2 regions of the Virgibacillus byunsanensis genome follow, and region 1 is predicted to be linked to the other one. Evidence: predicted binding sites of a transcription regulator. Region 1 holds the regulator's gene; the other holds the start of a gene.

What was found. The regulator CtsR, encoded in region 1, represses protease genes until heat stress. The targets are predictions, from matches to a motif close to ATGGTCAATAAAGGTCAAACA.
Region 2: a site for CtsR is predicted at 5,189-5,209, ahead of clpP (ATP-dependent Clp endopeptidase proteolytic subunit ClpP). Genes of this name have one in related genera too.

Annotation. Positions count from the first base shown of each region.
Region 1 is NZ_JBHTKJ010000014.1:7,529-15,931, forward strand. It holds gene ACFQ3N_RS07205 (PIN/TRAM domain-containing protein) at 1-333, opposite strand, end outside; gene radA (DNA repair protein RadA) at 518-1,891, opposite strand; gene clpC (ATP-dependent protease ATP-binding subunit ClpC) at 2,123-4,552, opposite strand; gene ACFQ3N_RS07220 (protein arginine kinase) at 4,569-5,633, opposite strand; gene ACFQ3N_RS07225 (UvrB/UvrC motif-containing protein) at 5,630-6,172, opposite strand; gene ACFQ3N_RS07230 (CtsR family transcriptional regulator) at 6,190-6,657, opposite strand; gene ACFQ3N_RS07235 (MgtC/SapB family protein) at 6,884-7,582, opposite strand; partial or broken rRNA gene rrf (5S ribosomal RNA) at 8,317-8,403, opposite strand, start outside.
Region 2 is NZ_JBHTKJ010000026.1:47,217-55,619, forward strand. It holds gene ACFQ3N_RS10565 (ABC transporter substrate-binding protein) at 1-324, shown strand, start outside; gene ACFQ3N_RS10570 (ABC transporter permease) at 495-1,499, shown strand; gene nikC (nickel transporter permease) at 1,523-2,434, shown strand; gene ACFQ3N_RS10580 (DUF6305 family protein) at 2,513-3,106, shown strand; gene ACFQ3N_RS10585 (sensor histidine kinase) at 3,118-4,506, shown strand; gene ACFQ3N_RS10590 (response regulator) at 4,481-5,092, shown strand; gene clpP (ATP-dependent Clp endopeptidase proteolytic subunit ClpP) at 5,276-5,875, shown strand; gene ACFQ3N_RS10600 (HPr family phosphocarrier protein) at 6,266-6,520, opposite strand; gene whiA (DNA-binding protein WhiA) at 6,733-7,683, opposite strand; gene ACFQ3N_RS10610 (gluconeogenesis factor YvcK family protein) at 7,757-8,403, opposite strand, start outside.

The DNA of each region.
Region 1 (8,403 bases):
CGAAACAAGTTCAATTTGTATGTCTGTTAACGGAATATTGATCAAAAAGGCAATTACCAATCCGACAATTAATCCTAAACTACCAAAAAACAAATCTCCTACTGGTACTTTGATCAGCGCATCTTCTACCCAACGTAAAAATCCAACAATATAATCTGTTATCCAATACGTGATAAGAAATAATATAATTGCACCTAATAATGTACCTAAATACGGGGAAGCAACCCAACTTGCTTCTGTAAAATCTAATAACTTAATAATATCTGGTATATATAAATATCCAATGGTACCACCGGCAATTACAAAAAATAAATGTACGATTTTTTTCAGCACCACCGTCACCTCCTAACCGTTATTATTACCTAATTTTATATAAAATAATCCAACTTATAATAATTTACCTCTATGATAACAAATAAATAATAGCACAATTGTAAAAATCAGTCAATTTGCAAATATAAAATTTTATCATAACCGTATATCAATGTCAATCTAATTTTACTAGAGTTTCTTCTATTTACCTTAAAACGCCAACTTCTAATGCTTCTTGAACTGTATTTACACCGATAACTTGAATGTTTTCTGGTATCATCCATCCATCTAAATTCTTTTTTGGACAAATAACGCGCTTAAATCCGAGTTTGGCAGCCTCCTGAACACGCTGGTCTATTCTAGAAACCCGTCTCACTTCTCCTGTTAACCCCACCTCCCCAATAAATATATCATCTGGTTTAGTAGGCTGATCTCGAAAGCTAGATACAATACTAACTGCAACAGCAAGGTCAATGGCGGGCTCATCAAGTTTCACACCACCTGCTACCTTAATATAGGCATCTTGGTTTTGTAGCATTAAGCCTACACGTTTTTCTAACACTGCCATTAGTAATGGCACACGATTATTATCAAACCCTGTTGCCATCCGGCGCGGATTACCAAAGCTTGACGGTGAAATTAATGCTTGAATCTCGACTAATACAGGTCTTGTACCCTCCATAGATGCTACAACCGTTGATCCAGCCGCACCATGTGAACGTTCTTCTAAAAATATTTCAGAAGGGTTTAACACTTCACGTAAACCTTCTTCTTTCATTTCAAATATACCCATTTCATTTGTACTTCCAAAACGATTTTTTACGCCACGCAAAATACGGAATGTATGATGTCTTTCTCCCTCGAAATAAAGGACTGCATCAACCATATGCTCAAGCAATCGTGGCCCTGCAATGGCACCTTCCTTCGTTACGTGCCCGACAATAAAAATGGGAATACCTTTTGTTTTAGCTATTTTCATTAGTTCACTTGTACATTCACGAACCTGCGATACACTACCTGGTGCACTAGTGACTTCTTCTCTGAAAATGGTTTGTATCGAATCAATGACCACAAAGGATGGTTTTAATTTTTCGATTTGATTTCCAATATCATACAAATTCGTTTCTGCTAATACGTATAATAAATCTGCTTTAACACCTAGTCGTTCTGCTCGTAGTTTTGTCTGTCTAGTAGACTCCTCACCAGAAATATATAGCACTGGTAACTGTTTTTCTGCTAGTTGAGATGATATCTGAAGTAACAGTGTTGATTTACCTATCCCGGGGTCTCCACCTATAAGTACTAATGAGCCTGGTACAATCCCACCACCAAGCACCCGATTAAATTCTTCCATCGAGGTTGTAACACGCGGTTCTTCTTGTGATTCAATCTCTGTTATTCTTTCAGGCTTACTAACTGTGTTCATGTCCCTTCCTAATGTATGCCTGCTTTTCACAGTAGATGATTCCAATTCCTCAACTAATGTGTTCCAGTTATTGCAACCCGGACATTTCCCCATCCATTTAGCAGATTCATATCCACAGTCTTGACAAACATACTTCGATTTACGTTTAGCCACCACTTACATCCCCTTATATCTATCCTATCTGTAAATTAATACGATTAACATAACGTAAACGTTACATCTTTTTATCAATTTATTAATATTTATACTATAATTCTGCCACAATCAGTATTGAAAACCACAGCTACTCATATTTTATCACTCGTTTAAAATGTGCATAGTAGGAAAAAAACTAGAAGGTTGATTCCTTCTAGCTTTTTTAACTATTTATTCTAAAGTTCACTTTTAGGGCAAAATAACATATTCACCTTTGTTATTTAACCCGATTTTTACTTTTTGACCTTTTGCAATTGTTTCCTTCAGTAATTCCTCTGATAATAAATCTTCAATATTCTTCTGTATTGACCTGCGGAGTGGTCTTGCTCCATACTCCGGATCAAATCCTTCATTGGCAATTTTTTCAATAGCTTTATCTGTTAAAGAGAAAACGATATCTTGTTCTTTCAAACGAGTTTTCAATTGCTCGACCATTAACGTCACTATATCTTTCATATGCTTTCTCTCTAATGAATGGAAGACAATCATTTCGTCAATACGATTTAAAAACTCAGGGCGAAATGCTTTTTTCATTTCATCAGTAACTTTTTTCTTCATATCTTTATATTCTTGACCTTCTTCACCAAGGCTGAAGCCAACATATTTGTTACGTTTTAACTCATTTGCCCCCACGTTGGAAGTCATAATTAGAACGGTGTTACGAAAATCGATAACACGACCTTTTGAATCCGTTAAGCGACCATCCTCAAGTACTTGCAGAAGAATGTTAAACACTTCTGGATGAGCCTTTTCCACTTCATCTAGTAATACAACAGAGTAAGGTTTTCTACGAACCTTTTCTGTAAGCTGTCCACCCTCTTCATACCCTACATAACCTGGAGGAGAACCTACTAAACGTGAAGTTGAATGTTTTTCCATGTACTCAGACATGTCAATACGAATCATTGCCTCTTCATCGGCAAACATCGTTTCAGCTAATGCACGCGCAAGCTCCGTTTTACCTACCCCTGTAGGTCCTAAGAAAATAAAGGAGCCAATTGGACGTTTAGGGTCCTTTAATCCAGCACGAGCTCTGCGTATTGCTTTTGAGACAGCATTAACCGATTCTTCCTGACCTATAACGCGTTTGTGCAACGTGTCTTCCATATTTAATAAACGTTCACTTTCGTCCTTAGTTAATCTAGAAACTGGTACACCAGTCCATATGGAAACAACATCGGCAATATCTTCAACTGTTACTTCTGAATCCTCTTGCCCTTGTTTTTCTTTCCATTTAGTTTTTGTTTCCTCTAATTCTTCACGTAACCTTTGTTCCGAATCACGTAATGAGGCTGCTTTTTCAAATGCCTGACTTTGTACAGCTGCATCCTTTTCTTTACGCACTTCTTCTAATTTCTGTTCTAATTCCTTTAGATTTGGCGGAATAGTGTAGGATTGCAAGCGAACCTTAGACCCAGCTTCATCAATAAGATCAATTGCTTTATCAGGTAAAAACCGATCAGTAATGTACCGGCTAGACAAGTTAGCTGCTGCTTCAATTGCTTCATCTGTAATTGTCACACGGTGATGTGCCTCGTAACGATCACGTAAGCCACCTAAAATTTTAATTGTTTCTTCAAGTGTTGGTTCATCGACTTGTATTGGCTGAAATCTTCGTTCTAATGCTGCATCTTTTTCAATATATTTACGATATTCATCCATCGTTGTTGCACCAATACACTGCAATTCTCCACGAGCTAGTGATGGTTTTAAAATATTTGATGCGTCAATAGCACCTTCAGCACCGCCTGCTCCAATTAGCGTGTGCAATTCATCAATAAACAAGATAATATTACCTGCTTGACGTATTTCTTCCATAACCTTTTTTAAACGATCCTCAAATTCACCACGATACTTCGTTCCCGCAACAACAGTACCCATATCAAGTGTCATAACACGCTTATCACGAAGAGTTTCGGGAATTTCATTGTCTATAATCTGTTGTGCTAATCCTTCAGCAACGGCTGTTTTACCAACCCCTGGTTCACCGATTAAAACCGGATTGTTTTTCGTACGTCTACTTAACACCTGAATTACCCGTTCAATTTCTTTACTGCGGCCAATAACAGGGTCAATATTTCCCTCTTTTGCAATTACCGTTAAATCTCTAGCGAGTGAGTCTAACGTTGGAGTATTAGCACTACTGGATGCCTGACCTCTGCCTTGACGACCTGCTTGAGATTCGTTACTGCCTAACAACTGCAATACTTGTTGTCTGGCTTTATTTAGGCTTACGCCGAGATTATTTAATACGCGAGCCGCAACACCTTCACCTTCACGGATTAAACCTAAAAGAATGTGTTCAGTACCTACGTATGAATGTCCAAGCTTTCTTGCCTCATCCTGTGATAACTCCACAACCTTTTTCGCGCGTGGTGTATAATGAATCGTTTGCATTGGCTGTTTACCAACACCGATTAACTTCTCTACTTCTTCTTGTATTTTTGACACTTCCAGGCCTAAGGACTGTAAAGCCTTTGCAGCTATACCATCACCTTCGCGAACAAGTCCTAAAAGAATATGTTCTGTGCCAATATTGTTATGACCCAGACGTACTGCCTCCTCTTGTGATAAGGCTAATACCTTTTGAGCTCTTTCTGTAAAACGTCCAAACATCATATAACTTTCCTCCTACTTATTTCTCTAATAATATACGTTCACGAATTAGTGAGGCGCGAAGTATATCTCGTTCATTTGCAGTTAATGTTTTCTTTGCATATTGCTGCAAGAATCCAGGCTGTGTAAGAACCATTAATTCATTAAGTATATTTCGTTGTACATTTTCTATAATACCCAAATCGATCCCAAGCCGTACATCTGAGAGACATTTTGCAGCTTCTTTTGACTCGATAATTCGACTGTACTCAAGAATACCATACGAACGATAGATCCGATCTTCCAACCTCGTGTTAGATTGTTCCACTAATCTATTTCTTGCATTTCTTTCATGTTCTATTAATTGTTGGACAACACTTTGCAAATCCTCAACAATATCCTGTTCTGATCTTCCAAGTGTGATTTGATTTGATATTTGAAAAATATTACCTACTGCCTCACTACCCTCACCATATATACCACGTACCACAAGCCCTAGTTGATTTATAGCGGGAATCATTCGATTAATTTGTTGGGTCAGCACCAATGCCGGTAAATGCATCATTACCGACGCACGCATTCCGGTACCTACGTTAGTTGGGCAGCTAGTTAAATATCCTCTCGTCTCATCAAATGCGTAATTAACTTTTTCCTCTAAAAAATCATCAAATTCAAATGACTTTTTTAGTGCTTTATTTAATTGAAACCCAGGAAAATAAAGCTGAATTCGAATATGATCTTCTTCATTTATCATGACAGATATCTTTTCATTCTCAGAAATAAGTGCTGCTGCAGCCTGCGCTTGATCCGCCAGATGAGGACTAATTAAATGTTTTTCCACTAACACCCGTTTCTCGATTGGGGTCAAATCACGAATAGCCACAAACCCAAAACTTTTATTATCCTGAAAAGACTTATCGTTATATTCTTTTTGAAAAAACTGATGAATCTCTTCCAAATCTTCTTGATTAGCTAGTATCGGGAATGACACTTGCGAAAAGTTTCGAGCTAAACGGATTCTACTACTTAAAACAATATCACTATCCGGGCCTTCTTCCCGCATCCAAGGACTAATTGCCTCATTCATAAAATGCTGTAGCGTCATGAATCATCACCACCTTTTCGCATTTCTGTTTCTAAGCCCCTAATTTTGTCACGAACTTTTGCAGCGTCCTCAAAATCTTCTTTTTCAATTAACGTTTGTAACTCTTTTTTATATGATTCCAATTGCTTTTTGGCATGTAAATTACCGCCTTTTCGCTTTGGAATTTTCCCATGATGTTTTGTATTCCCACTATGGACTCGGCGAAAAATGGGGTCCAGTCTCTCTGAGAATGCATGATAACATTCTGCACATCCAAATTTTCCAACCCGTTTAAATTCAGATAAGGTCATTTCACACTGCGGACATTGTAATTCTTTCGTCTGCTTAAATGTTGGATTACTATTCGCCCCTATGGATGATGAATCAAAATTAAACAAACCAGATAACAAGTTGTGAAGTGAATACCCTTCTTCAGGATATGTCATATACCCTTTTTCCTTTGCGCATACTTCACAGACGTGTACTTCTGTTTTATTCCCATTAATAACTTGTGTAAAGTGAAGTGTGGCAGGCCGCTTTTGGCATTCTTGGCATTCCATAACGACTTCCCCCTTTTTTACTTATTTAAATATTTCAATGTAGTTAACATAGATGTTAATATCCGTGCACGAACTTCATCCCGTAGAGGTAACTGAAAAGCTAACGTTTCCCTGCCTATTGCACTTACTATGAGCTTCGCTTCACGTTCAGTAATCAGCTCTTCTTCAAGAAGCCTCTCTAAAACATCAACAGCGGCCTGTTGGGTAATTTTTGGATTTATCATTTCAATAATTTCATCAATTAGTTCTGCTTTCTCCTGATACATAATACGAATAATCCGAATATATCCTCCACCACCACGTTTACTCTCTACTATATATCCTTTTTCCACAGTAAAGCGTGTATTAATCACGTAATTAATTTGCGATGGTACACAGTGAAATTGATCCGCGATTTCACTTCGTTTAATTTCTATTACATTGTGACCAGCTGTTTGCAAAACCTTTTTTAAATACTGTTCAATAACATCTGACACATTACCCACGAGCCCACCTCCTTTTTACCTTTATGAGCTAACCAACTATTTATAATATGCTTTTGACTTTGACTATCTTTGACTATATTTTTAATTATACGCAAAAATAAGTGAGATGCAACTAATAGTCTTTACCTATTGTAGACAAAGCTTATAAAAACAAAACACTCAAAAAAGCAGTAACCCAAAAACCTTACAGTGTGATAATCGTGTAAGGTTTTCTGGGGAGATGTAATTATTTTTTCTCAATTACGTTTTTAATTTGATTAATATTTGATAATTCCTCAAATAATCGGATTCGATCGAGCGAGGGGTCATGGTCAATTTTTATAAATATGTTTCTTAGATTATCTTCTTCCTTTTCAATTTCAACTTGTTTAATATTTAAATCGAACATCTCAAAAACAGAGACAATTTTATTTACTTGTAATCCAGGCAACGCGATAATCTCAATTAAATGTGAAGAACGACCCTTTGTAAATATTTTTTCAAAGTTGTTTAGAAACACTAAGCTAAGCAATATGATAAAGGTGGTAAATACTGCAGGAGCATACATCCCTGCTCCGACAACAAGGCCTAAACCAGCAACTGTCCAGATAGATGCTGCTGTGGTTAAACCGCGAATTGTCATTCCGTTTACGATAATTGTTCCAGCTCCTAAAAAGCCAATACCACTTATAACGTAAGAAGGAATTCTTGCAGGATCAAAACGAACGTGATCATATTTATCTATGAATGCCTCAAATCCATATAACGAAAGTAGCATCATTAAACATGCTCCAACACCAACTAATATATGTGTACGAAAACCAGCAGAGTGGTTCTTTAACTCTCGTTCAAAACCAATTAAGCCAGATAATAGTAACGCTATTAACACACGTACCATTATTATAAGAAAGTGTTCACCAAGAATTTGATCAACCAATTCACTCATCCTTCTCCCTCCCCATCTAATTTATATATATCCTTTTATTTTATATGAAATTACAATAAATATATAGTGAGAAAATTTAAGAAACTTTTTTAGCCTTATAAAGGGATATTACAGCATACTATAGAATGATTAGTACCAAAGGCTGTTTTATGCACGCATTGTTGCTTTTTCATCTTTATAGTTGATATAAATTTCGGCGTAACTTGAGATGATGGTTGATTTTCGCTGTAGGAGTTGACTCCTAGAAAGTGCATACGCATTTTCCTCGTGCAATGTGTTGCTTTCGTAGCCTTCCTAGTCCTGTGGGAACAGCGCATGTCCGAATTCCCCGGGTAGTGCGCCTGCGTTTTCTAGGCAGAATAGAAAAGAAAACTTTGCTATTCTGCATAAGTGCAACTAAGGCATAAGTGTTATTATTCGAATTTCACTTTGAAGAAGCCAGTCAAAATCAGGTGATTGCCGAATTGTAAGCCTTCCAAAATACAGATAGTGAATTTGCAAACGCGATTGAAGCCTGATTTTAAATTAGACTTATCCTCCCCAATGGCCACATGCACCATGGTGGAATTATGATGTTGAAAATAATAAATGTGGTGCAGTTACTAAAATCAAAAATTAGAAAACTTGGCTTATCACCAAGCCTTAGTTGCATTTATGCAGATAAGAAAGATTTATACTTTCTTATCTGCCAAAAAAAGGCTAAGATACAATTAATGTATCTTAGCCTTTTTATTGCCTGGCGGCGTCCTACTCTTGCAGGGGCAAAGCCCCAACTACCATCAGCGCTGGAGAGCTTAACTTCTGTGTTCGGTATGGGAACA
Region 2 (8,403 bases), on a different contig from region 1:
GGATGGACTGGAGATAATGGTGACCCAGATAACTTCCTATATGTATTATTAGATAAGGATAATGCAAAAGTAGGTTCAGCAGGAAACATCGCTTTTTATAAAGATGACGAAGTACATGATCTCTTAAAAGCAGCTCAAACTGAAATGGACCAAGATAAACGTACTGAATATTATATGGAAGCCCAAGAACTGATTCATGAAGATGCACCATGGTTCCCAATTGCGCATACAACACCACCTATTGCTGCTAGTCAAAAGGTGTTGAATTATCTTCCACACCCAACTGGTAGTGAACCATTTAACTTGATTGAACTAGACGAATAGATTATTAATTTTTAGTACATTACATGTTTAATCTAGAGGTTGCACTTTGCATTGTCTTAGTCAACCTCTAGAAATAAACTTCTGGATAACTTTTATGCTGAAAATAAACAGTTATTACAACTTCTAAAGTAAAAAGTTTAATAGTGCAAATTTAACGGAGGAATGCAACCATGCTAAAGTACATTATTCGAAGACTATTCATGCTTATCCCCGTACTAATTGGTGTCTCCATTCTAACATTTTCCCTTATCCATTTAATCCCGGGAGATCCAGCTAGGAGCATGCTTGGCGATAAGGCATCTGAGGCACAGCTTGAGAACCTACGTGTTGAGTTGGGTTTGAATGATCCTTATATTATTCAATATGGACGGTTTGTTGGTAATATTTTGCAAGGTGACTTAGGGGAATCCATTCAATCAAAGGAAGACATAACGATTGAAATGGCTAGTAAGTTACCTGCTACTGTGGAACTAACGATCTTCGCCATGATCTTAGCAATGAGTGTTGGTATATTTGCTGGTGTTATTGCTGCTGTGAAGCAATACTCATGGTTTGATAATTTAAGTATGACAGGTGCTCTGTTTGGTGTATCATTACCGATATTTTGGCTCGGTTTAATGATGATATGGCTTTTCTCGGTAACATTAAATATTTTACCTCCCTCAGGTAGGATATCTTCGGGAATTGAATTACATACCATAACAAATTTTTATCTTTTAGACAGTATTTTAACAGGAAATTGGACTGCGTTTAAGGATGTATTCCAGCATTTATTAATGCCAGGTGTAGCACTGGGAACCATACCAATGGCTATCATTGCACGTATGACTCGCTCTAGCATGCTAGAAGTAATGAACCAAGATTATATTAGAACAGCAGATGCAAAAGGATTAAAAAAACACTTAATAGTTTTTCAACATGCCTTGAAAAATGCATTCCTCCCTGTTCTTACCGTAATTGGACTACAATTCGGGTTACTACTTGGTGGTGCCGTTTTAACAGAAACAATCTTTTCCTGGCCAGGTGTAGGGCGCTATGTATATTTAGCTGTAATGGGACGCGATTATCCCATAGTACAAAGTACTATTCTGATCATAGCTACCATTTTTGTGTTAGTAAATCTACTAACTGATCTTCTCTATAAATACTTTGATCCTAGAATTCGTTATGACTGAGAATAAGAAAGGATGTGCAGCTTATGTCACTTCAACCAAATCCTATACCTGATCCAAATTCAATACCAAATGAGGAAGTAGAAAAATTAAAATCCAACCGTATGTGGGTTGACTCCTTATTACGAATTATTAAGAGTAAAACATCCATTATCGGCTTGTGTATTATTGTTATTTTACTATTAACAGCAATATTTGCACCACTAATTGCGACACATAGTATAACTGACCAAAATATCGTTAACCGTTATCAGCCCCCATCTGCTGAGCACTTTCTGGGGACGGATGAACTAGGAAGAGATATATTCAGTCGGATTGTTTTTGGTACTAGAATTTCCATCCAAATCGGCGTTATTGCTGTAGGTATTTCTTTAATTATCGGCGTTACGCTGGGTTGCGTGGCAGGTTTCTTTGGACGCTGGATTGACCTAATTATTATGAGATTTATTGATATAATGATGGCCTTTCCTAGTATTTTATTAGCAATAGCATTAGTAGCCGTATTAGGAGGAAGTTTAACGAATGCGATGATAGCGGTAGGAATAGTAGGAATACCACAGTTTGCTAGAATTGTCCGATCAGCCGTTCTGTCAGTAAAGGAGACCGAATACGTTGAAGCAGCCCGCGCAATTGGAGCCAGAAATGGAAGAATTCTAATGCAGCATGTGCTACCAAATTGTTTAGCACCAATAATTGTACAAACTACATTAGGGGTTGGTACAGCTATATTAGATGCAGCCGGGCTTAGTTTCCTTGGACTAGGTGCACAAGCTCCTGCTCCAGAATGGGGTGCCATGTTAAGTGATGGGCGCGCTGCGTTACAAAACGCTCCATGGGTAGTTGGTTTTCCAGGAATAGCTATTTTTCTAGTTGTACTTGGATTTAACTTATTTGGAGACGGATTACGAGATGCATTAGATCCAAGGTTAAAGAAATAGTTACACCATTTAATTTATATAGTAAACTAAAAGGTAAAGCGACGCTTTACCTTTTAATGGTAGTTGGAGGTGCTTTATTTGCTAAAAAAATATACCCCTGTTTTCATTTGCGTATTACTTGGTTTGATCTTTTTATTCTCATCTATAAACTCTTCAACAGCTAAACACATAAACACTTACCCTAACCTCCCAGCACCTATTGGAGAAGAAAGAATTTTAATAACCTCTGCCGGACAAGCTGTTGAAGGTACTATAATTCTCACAATTGCTGAGAATCTTAACCTAGAGGCTGACTATCGCCCACGAGCACTTGGAACAGATTTATATGATTATAAAAGTGTTATAATTGTATTAGGTTATAGTTCCAATGGATTATCACATGTTAATCGCAGTTTTCAAGAGGAATTGATTCGAACAAAAGAAATTGTAGAAGAAGCGAAACTAAACAATTTACCAGTTATTCTTATAAATCTTTCCGGTCCCTTTCGTGAAGAGGAAAGAACGTGGGAGTTATTTACCTATACTGTTGGTTATGCAAATTACTATATCGGATTAAATAATGGATACAATATGAACCGCTATAAAAATGAACTTAAGAAACATCATGTGCCTACTACTCTTGTTAAGCAACTCGATGACCTACATATACCACTTAACTCTGCATTTCGATAGGGGGCACAATTATGAGGGAAAGAAAAAATTTATTTATCGGTATAATTGGCATGCTACTTCTATTTTATGGGGAGTTATTACCGTCTTTTTTTAATGAGTGGTCCATATTCATTATTGAATCCATAAACGAAAGTATACTGTTACTAGATAGTGGACTGTTAATTATTTCTTCATTTGCATATATCGCTAAGTACCTCATTATATTTTCCCTAATCTATCTGGGATCCATGATGATTGCACATTCACTGTCTAAAGATTTAGAACAGTCATCTTTTCCATTATTATTGATCGTAACGGTTATGGCTTCCCTTTTTCTATTTAACCAAATCTATCATGAACACTTTTCATATTTGGGTCATATCGTAACACTAGGTATTGTTGTATTTCTACAAATATATATCCCTAAACAGAAAAACTTTTATATTATATTCTCCATCATTTTGTTTTTAGTAATACTTTCTGTTCAATGGCTTCAATTGATTCCAGTACTTTCTTCACTTGGATTTGGTACGGACGATATAGCAATAAGTCTTAAAATGGCAGATAGTTTTTTTACGGAAAACAATTTGTTTAATACATTAGCAACTATCTTTTTTATTGCTTTCTTTATAATAGCAATTATATTCACATTTTTAATCCATTTAGTTAACAAGCAGGTATACACGCTTAAAAAATACCAAGAACAGGAAGAAGAACTTAAGGAAACACGGATAGCTTTAGTTGAGTCAAAGGTGTATGAGGAAATGACTATGCTGGTTCATGACTTAAAAACCCCCCTTGTGACAGTTGAAGGTTTACTTTCTTTAATAGAGATGAAAATGCAGCTTTCAGAAGATAGACCATTAGCTACTTATTTAAAACGAACGGATAAATCGATCGAAATAATGAAGGATATGATTTCTGAAATTCTCTATGAAAATATTAAACAACCTATTCATATTAAGGAACTGTTAGAATATGTCACAAGTCATTTAAATCTAGATGAACAATTTATTGATCTGGATATTAAAATGGAACCAAACTTACCTCAAATATATGTAAATAAAACTCGATTTTCCCGTGCCATATCCAATATATTAGAAAATGCAGTCACTTCTTTGGCAGGAAAAGAAGGATATATACATATTAATGTCAAAAGAATAGATAGCGATATTTTGTTTCAAATACAGGATAACGGACCAGGAATTAAAAATTCACATTTAAAAAATATTTGGATAGATGGATTTAGCACGAGAAACTCTTCTGGGATTGGGCTTTCTTTTGTAAAACGTGTTGTAGAAAATCATGAAGGAACAGTGACCGTAGATAGTGTTCCAGGTAGCCATACCCAAATGAATATCTTGCTACCAATCCATAAGGTAGGTGAACAAACCAATGAATACATCCATACTAATCGTTGATGATAATGAAGATATTCGATTTACATTAAAAGAAATTTGTGAATATGCTAATTGGAATGTAATACAAGCATCAACTGGAAAAAGAGCAGTGGAACTATTCCATATGCTAAATCCAGATTTAGTCTTGCTGGACTATCATATGCCCGATTGGGATGGAATTAAAACAACAAAAGAAATGAGGAAAGCAAATGCAAGTACTCCCATCATTGTTTTAACGGTCGATGAACGTCAAGAAATTGCTAATAACTTTTTAGATGCTGGTGCTACAGACTTTGCACTAAAGCCAATTAAAGCACCAGACCTAATTTCAAGAATCAAAATAAATTTAAAAATAGCCAAGTTAACAGAAGATAAAGACAGTGCCTTTGTCGAGAAAGGAATAAAACAAGCAACGATGATGTCTATCAAAAACTTTCTCATACAACAAGAGCAACCGACCACCATAAATGAAATTCAACTTGCATTACCAATTGCATACCAAACCGTTCATCGATACTTAAATTACCTTGAAGGAAGAGGTGAAGTTGAAGTTCTTGCACAGTACGGGAAAAAAGGGCGGCCTAAAAATAAATATAAGCTTGTTTAAATTAGTATATAGGTTTATTTTACTTAGATAAGGGAATGATGGAAGAAGAATTTTTATGATTTCTTAAGTATCAGTAAATTTATTGTCAAACGTTTTCGTTTGACCTTAATTGACCTTTTAGTTATCATAAAATTAGATCCAAATTAATTGGATACACGTTAAGGAATAAGGGAGGATTTTCACATGAATTTAATACCTACAGTTATTGAACAAACGAACCGTGGAGAACGCGCATATGATATTTACTCACGTTTATTAAAAGACCGTATTATTATGCTTGGAAGTGCTATAGATGACAATGTATCCAACTCAATCGTAGCACAATTACTGTTCTTGGAAGCAGAAGATCCAGACAAAGATATTTCCATATACATCAACTCACCAGGTGGATCGATTACAGCAGGTATGGCAATCTATGATACCATGCAATTTATTAAATCAGACGTATCAACCATTTGTACTGGTATGGCAGCATCTATGGGTGCATTCTTATTGGCTGCTGGTGAAAAAGGTAAACGATATGCACTACCAAATAGTGAAGTAATGATTCACCAACCATTAGGTGGTACTCAGGGGCAAGCATCTGATATTGAAATTCATGCTAGACGTATTATTGAAATGCGTGAAAAAATCAACAAAATTCTATCTGAGCGTACAGGACAGCCTTTGGAAGTTATTCAACGTGATACAGACCGTGATAATTTCATGACTGCTGAGAAATCAGTTGAATATGGTATGATTGACAAGATTCTTGAGCGTAATACAGATAAAGATAAAAAGTAAGTAACAAAAGCGCAAGCGCCCGTTTAGCGACGTATGGGCTGCGCCCGCGCATCGCGGGTGGGTCGACGTTGCCGCGCAAAGCGGCGAAGTTAGTCGATCTTCCAAATTCGCATGAGATAAAGGAAACACGAAGAGCGGTAGCGATTCGATGTTGACTTATCGTAAGGAGGATCAGGAAGCCCACTAACAGCACGGGCGCTGGCCGATGACGCCACGTCCTGTGGCGTCATCGGCACTAGTACGTCCTGTACGTCGGAGCTGGACGTGGCTTAAGCAGTAAATAAATTATCCACAGGCTCCTAATTTTATAATTTCCTAGACAGTTAAGAAAATCCCCCTCCATCATAGATGGAGGGGGATTTTAAATGAAATTATGTTATAACGTACTAGTTATGAATTCGTAACAAAAGTAGTTAAATGATTTAGTGCTACTTCCTCATCCGAACCATCGGCTATTAATGTGATTTCTTCCCCAGTTGTAATAGCTAAACTCATCAGACCCATAATACTTTTTGCATTTACTCTCTTCCCATCTTTTTCTAGAAACAAATGTGCAGAATAACGATTTGCTTCTTGTACAAACTGAGCAGCCGGCCTTGCTTGTAACCCACTATCAAGTTTGATTGTAACAGATCTTTCAACCAAAGTACTCATCCTCTCCTGTTTTCGTAACCGCTATCATTTTTGAATAATCAACGTAATAGCTAATCTTCATTATATATAGGTAAAATACACATAATCGACAGTACAGCAATACTGTTCTGTCGACTTTTTAACATGTAGAAATATTTTCTATTTTGATTACTTTAAATTATCGATATTATATCATGGAACCTGATTAAATGATATAGAACAGTTTACTTTTTAAGCAACGTTCCATTCTGTCTAACTTTTTCAGCGAATTCATCTATTTTCTTCAGACGATGATTTACACCAGATTTGGAAATCTCGCCACTTGAAACAAGCTCTCCTAATTCCTTTAATGATATATCCTGATGCTGGACACGTAAGATAGCGACTTCTCGTAACTTTTCCGGTAACGCATCCAATCCAACGGTATTTTCAATAAAGTTAATGTTCTCGATCTGTCGGAATGCAGCACCAATCGTTTTGTTAAGATTAGCAGTCTCACAGTTCACTAATCGATTTACCGAATTACGCATATCTCTGACAATACGAACATCTTCAAACTTGAACAATGCATTATATGCTCCGATTATGCTAAGGAACTCTGTAATTTTTTCTGCTTCTTTAATATATGTTATATAGCCATTTTTCCGCTCTAATTTTCGTGCACGAAGTTTAAAGCTATTTAACAATTTACATAAAGCTTCATTGTGTTCTTGATAAAAATTAGATATTTCTAAATGATAGGATGAAGTTTCAGGATTGTTTATCGAACCCCCTGCTAAAAAAGCACCTCTTAGATAGGATCTTTTACAACAATTCTTCTTTAGGTATTTAGTTGAAATGGTCCGAATAAACTTGTACGGTTCCTGTAAGATATCTAAGTCACCTAATAACATTTGAACATCTTCTTTCATACGAACAATGTAAACATTATTTTTCTTAAGCTTCATTTTCTTACGTACAAGTAATTCAACTGGAAATGAATATAGTGACTTAATCAAAGTATAGATGCGACGTGCTATTGCCGCATTTTCCGTTTGCACATCTAATACATATTTTTGTTTAGATAACGAAATAGCACCATTCATTCGAATTAGTGCTGCAAGTTCAGCTTGTGAACAGCATTCGTCTACTTCAACGGTTGTTGATTCTTTTTTTATCTCAGATGCAAATGACATCACACCACCTCCTCATCATTAGAAAATCTAAGTTGCACTTGTCTACTGAAAAATGGTAATTATATTTTATAAGTTATATGATCGAATAGAGTAACTTGGCAATTTTAGATGTATCATGTCGTAACGTTGACTGTGTATGACTAATGATGTCACCTTCAATAATCTGTAAGCCCATCTCGAGTAAACGATCCGTATCATACACGACTGGCTTCGCATTTTCTTCTGCATATACTTCTCTAACTGCCCTTTTTATAGGCTCATTGTGTACAATGATGGAATCCACAGACCCTTCACCAACATGATCAAAAATCGCTTGGACATGATCAGAAGCAGTAAAGCCGGTAGTCTCCCCTTCTTGTGTCATAACGTTACAAACATAAACAACTTTTCCCTTTGCATCTTGTATCGCGGTGTCTATTTGTGGAATAATCATATTCGGTAATATACTTGTATAAAGACTCCCCGGTGCAACCACAACTAAATCGGCATTTTCAATTGCACGAACTGCGTTAGGTAAGGGTTGTACGGGATTAGGCCTAAGAAACACACGCTTAATCTTCTTATTTGCAAGTGGAATTTTAGATTCTCCTGATACAATGGATCCATCTATCATTTTCGCATGTAAAGACATACTTTCATTCGATATTGGGTATATCTTTCCTTTTACATTTAATACTCTTGATATTTCCTTAATACCAGTATAAAAATTACCAGTAATAG